One region of the Exiguobacterium acetylicum genome, then DNA from elsewhere that is predicted to be linked to it. Evidence: predicted binding sites of a transcription regulator. Region 1 holds the regulator's gene; the other holds the start of a gene.
The links. Region 1 encodes LexA, which represses DNA repair genes until DNA is damaged. Its sites were predicted from a motif close to CGAACATATGTTCG; they were not measured.

Region 1 (2,408 bases):
CGATGACGACGACGAGTAAACCGACGATGAGTGGTTTTAAGCCATCTCCGAACGTCGATAAACCGAGTGCTAAGATACCGAAGACGAGAACGAATGTCCCGATGATCTCAGAAATCAAGTTCGACGGCGTATGACGAATCGCTGGACCTGTTGCGAACACACCGAGTTTTGCAGCTTGATCATCAGTCGCTTCAAAATGTTTCATGTAATGAAGCCAAACGAGAATGGCGCCGATGAAAGCTCCGACAAGTTGTCCGGCAATGTAGATCGGAACGTCTGCCCACGGTAGGTCAGAGTTCAAAGCAAGTGCAATCGTCAATGCGGGGTTCAAGTGTGCTCCACTTTCAGCAGCGACGAATGCTGCTGTCATGACGGCAAGACCCCAAGCGAACGTGATGACGATCCATCCGCTGTTTTCCGATTTCGTCTTTTTCAAGACGACACCGGCGACGACTCCATCCCCGAGCAGGATAAGAATCATCGTACCGATCATTTCTAGTACAAAGTTATTCATGCAAAAACCCTCCCTTTGGATTAAAGCAGATAATGGCCTTTCTACTTTAAATTACTCCGATTTGAGAACGTTTTCAATACATATAATTGAAATATAGGAATGGAAATTTTTTATTTTGATGTTTAAAGATACGAAAAAGTGGATAAGAAAACACCTCTTCCTGCCTGCGAGCAAGCAAAAGAGATGTTACCGACGACGTTTTTTTCTTTTTTTAGGTCGAAACCAACTGCTGGAATAATCTAGTAGGATATGAATCGTACTCGCCACCATGATCCCGACGACGAATGCAGGCAGGGAAGCGAACCACGAATCAATCGTAGCAGAATCAAGAACCTGAAAATAGAGACTTAAAAATAGTAGCGGAATCAGAATCGCAGCACTATAAAGAAGCCGGATGATGTCTCCGATGATCAATCCGTGTGACCAGATTGAGCGGTGGGGCATGATCTTGACATAAGGCATCCAAAGGACTCGGAACGGTCCAAAGCGATAATACGGTTCTGATTTTAAATCGAGGTCGGGTGACAACCAAAGGGTACCGACAGCGATACCGATGGCGGTTGGTAACCAATCGGTTTGTTGCGTTGCGACCGAATACGCAACGTAACCCGTCAGTGCGACGGTATTGACGGTATCATGTACATTTCCTGATGGCATGAAAAAAGACCAGTCGTAACTGGTCCCTCCGTCAATGAATCGTCCGATACACGCCGATTACCTTACCAAGAATGGAGACATTATCGAAATACATCGGATCCATCGAGTCATTTTCTGGTTGTAGACGTACCTGTTGATCTTCTAAGAAGAACCGTTTCACCGTCGCTTCGCTATCTTCGGTCATAGCTACGACGATTTCTCCGTTTTCTGCTGTGTTTTGTTGGCGCACGATGACACGATCGCCGTCAAGAATACCTGCGTTAATCATCGATTCACCATCGATCGTCAACATGAAGACCGTTTCATTTCCTACATAATGTGCAGGGAGTGGGAACTGTTCCTCGATGTTTTCAATCGCTGTAATCGGAAGACCCGCTGTGACTTTCCCGATGACGGGAACATGGACGATGGCTTCCGTGATTTCTTCAGGCTTATCAAGCAATATCTCAATCGCACGTGGTTTCGTCGGGTCACGGCGAATCATTCCCCGTTTCTCGAGTCGATCCAAATGACCGTGTACCGTCGAGCTAGACGCGAGTCCGACTGCTTCTCCGATTTCACGAACTGATGGTGGATACCCCTTCAGTTTCACTTCAGAGACGATGTAGTCGAGAATCTCTTGTTGGCGCTTAGACATTTTCCGCATACGAATTGCCACCTCTTTCTGGATTGAAGTTTGAAATGTAAGAATATATGTTTCTAGATTCACTATAACATAGAACAAATGAGCGTACAAACAATTGTTCGACATTTTGTGTTGACCGAACACGGGTTCTGTGTTTATTATGAGTTATGCGAACAATTGTTCCGCGAACATTTATTCTAACTCATTCATTTCATATTTGGAGGGATTCATGATGATTCATACGATTCGTACTCATGCTTTTTCAATTCTCTTCTATGCCTTAAGTATTGCCTTCGTGATCTTTTTACTCACACCGCGCCCGGATGAAAAAGTGGCGCAACTGATGACTGCTTCCGTTACGGTCGATGAGAACGCCACAGTCGAACAAATTGCTGAAGTCTACAATGATGGTTCGATGTCAGATGAAGAATACGTCAACTGGTTGATTAAAAATAATGATGTCGAGACAAAACACGTCATCTCAAAAAGCAAAATCGTTGTACCAATCGCACAACAATGACAAAATGGAAAAGTTGTGAAAGAACGAACAGGGATGTGAGGTACGATGAAGGTCGTGATTTATTGTCGGGTGTCGACCGAAAAAGAAGCACA
Region 2 (2,408 bases), 830 kb from region 1:
ACAAGTCGAACGACGCCAATCGTTTCGGAACATGACGACGCGTGTCCATTATCCCGGGACACATACATTGACGATTTTGATCAACGGAGAGGCTTACGTGACAGCAACGTTCGAGGTCGAGGAGGAGAGCTGAATGCAAGGGAGACATCCGGATTTTACGACGTCACGGTTGTTTGTCGAAGCAACGGATGAAGAATCGGGTTGTAAGTGGACGCTACATGCGTTACGTGAGAGAACGATCGTCGGAACGATTACCTTCACATGGAATGGATCGATCGGAAACTTACGTTACACGACGACGGATGAGAACGATCAGCGCGGGTACATCAGGGAAGCACTGACATCGATTCTATCGTATCTCGCGCGGACGTTATTACTGACGCGTGTCTACGGCGAGGCAGGCAGTGAGACGGTCTGGCGTCGGAACGGATTTCAGTTGCAAGCGAATCGATATGCACGCGAACTCCATCACTAAAGCCCCGCCTACTTGAGCAGGACGGGGCTTTAGTGATTAGACCGTTGTTTTGGACCATTTGAAATGATCGCAAATCGCTTCAGCGCTTTCACGTGCACTTAACTGTTCCGTATCAAGGAAGAGATAGTTGACGTCTGGTAGTTCGCCTGGTAGCGAGCGTGTCCGGTATCCGTCCGCCGTCTCGCGTAAGTCCTGTTCAGAAGCAGCGAGATCGCGCTTCGTTACTTTATGCGTCAATCGGTTTTCGGTCGTGTTCCGGTGCAGACGGGTTGCGACCGGCGCATCGAGTTCAACGATATAGACGTCAGCACCCGCTTGTTCGAATAATTCGACTGTCTCTTCAATGAACTCGAGACCGCCGCCTTCGACGCCGAATAGACAGAGGAATGTAAACAGGACACCTTCGAGCGAGCTGTTCGCCATTTCCTTGAACATCTCGCGCCGGATCGTATCCTTTAAGCGGTGATGTGCGGGTTCAGAGAAATCAAAATAAGGTAATAACAGGTCGATCGTCTGGTGGTTATGGAAGACTTTCATCTCCGTCAATCGTTCGATTTCTTGACCAATCGTCATCTTTCCGACCGCTTGGGGACCAAGTAACAAGACAAATTTCATGGACGAACCTCATTTCCTTTTTCTGCTAAGAATAGCACATTCCGACGAGTGACATCACTAGAACGTTTGTTCGTAATTTGATATAATTCAGATATGAAGTCCCGTCGTGTCCTTGTCTGAAGGAGGACAATCATGCAAGAACAATGGAAAGCCGTCATCGGCTATGTAGGTATATATGAAGTCTCGTCGCTAGGTCGCGTAAGGTCGCTCGACCGGACGATCGTGACATGTCGCGGTGTCCGGCAACGCCGAAAAGGTGTCTTGCTCCGTCCACGGCTCAATCGGGAAGGATATCGGAAAGTCACGCTCTATCAACGTGGTCGAGGAGAACGGGTGCAAGTCGGAATGCTTGTTGCACAAGCTTTTCTGACGACAGACGTCACGGAAGCACAACTCGTCCGACGCAACGGTAAACGATCTGACGATCAGTTGTCGAATTTAGACGTCCTGCCTTCAATCGATCAGCAATATAACGAACTACTTGGTGAGTTTGATCTCTTGTTAAATCAACATGTGACGCTATCACCGTTTCAGATTCGAACGATTCGTGTGCAGTACGAAAAAGGGAAAACGATTCGTCAATTGGCAGAGCAGTATCAGGTGACGGAGAACCGGATTCGCAACATTATCGATAAGAAGGAAGCGAAATTTATTAGCTAACTAAAAGGACCGGATATCAAATGAGATATCCGGTCCTTTTAGTTAGATTTTTGATTTGCGATATCCAGCACTTACAGCTGCACCTTCTGTACAAAAAACTTGTTCAGGGTCCGTTTTACTATAAAACCTTTGATTAGGAAGGTGATATATTTTCTCACCTGAACTAGAGATATTACCCCGAATATTTAAGCAAGTCTTAGCTTTAGTGTCAGCTTCTGCCTTAGCTTTAGCGTCAGCTTCTGCCTTAGCTTTAGCGTCAGCTTCTGCTTTAGCTTTAGCGTCAGCTTCTGCTTTAGCTTTAGCATCAGCTTCTGCTTTAGCTTTAGCATCAGCTTCTGCTTTAGTTTTAGCGTCAGCTTCTGCTTTAGCTTTAGCGTCAGCTTCTGCTTTAGCTTTAGCATCAGCTTCTGCTTTAGTTTTAGCGTCAGCTTCTTCCTTAACTTTAGCATCATTTTTTTCTTCAGTGTTATTTTTATGATCATCAGAGTCCAAGTCTTTAGTAGATTGATGACTCTTTGTATTATTGTCTTTATCGTCAGAGTCATCTTCTCCAAAAATAGCGCCACAAGCGCCTAAGAAAATTAAAATAATAAAGATGAGACAACCACAGCCACAACAGCCGCCTTTTTTCTTTTTCTTTTCTTCCATTGATTCATTA

Region 2: K7G97_RS01795 (NUMOD4 domain-containing protein) is a predicted target of LexA. The motif match lies at 1,150-1,163, and genes of this name have one in related genera.

Annotation. Positions count from the first base shown of each region.
Region 1 is NZ_CP082333.1:1,152,544-1,154,951, forward strand. It holds gene K7G97_RS05905 (MIP/aquaporin family protein) at 1-514, opposite strand, end outside; gene K7G97_RS05910 (metal-binding protein) at 701-1,171, opposite strand; gene lexA (transcriptional repressor LexA) at 1,203-1,817, opposite strand; gene yneA (cell division suppressor protein YneA) at 2,029-2,316, shown strand; gene K7G97_RS05925 (YneB family resolvase-like protein) at 2,362-2,408, shown strand, end outside.
Region 2 is NZ_CP082333.1:325,729-328,136, forward strand. It holds gene K7G97_RS01780 (DNA alkylation repair protein) at 1-133, shown strand, start outside; gene K7G97_RS01785 (GNAT family N-acetyltransferase) at 134-475, shown strand; gene K7G97_RS01790 (AAA family ATPase) at 512-1,090, opposite strand; gene K7G97_RS01795 (NUMOD4 domain-containing protein) at 1,223-1,750, shown strand; gene K7G97_RS01800 (sunset domain-containing protein) at 1,793-2,398, opposite strand.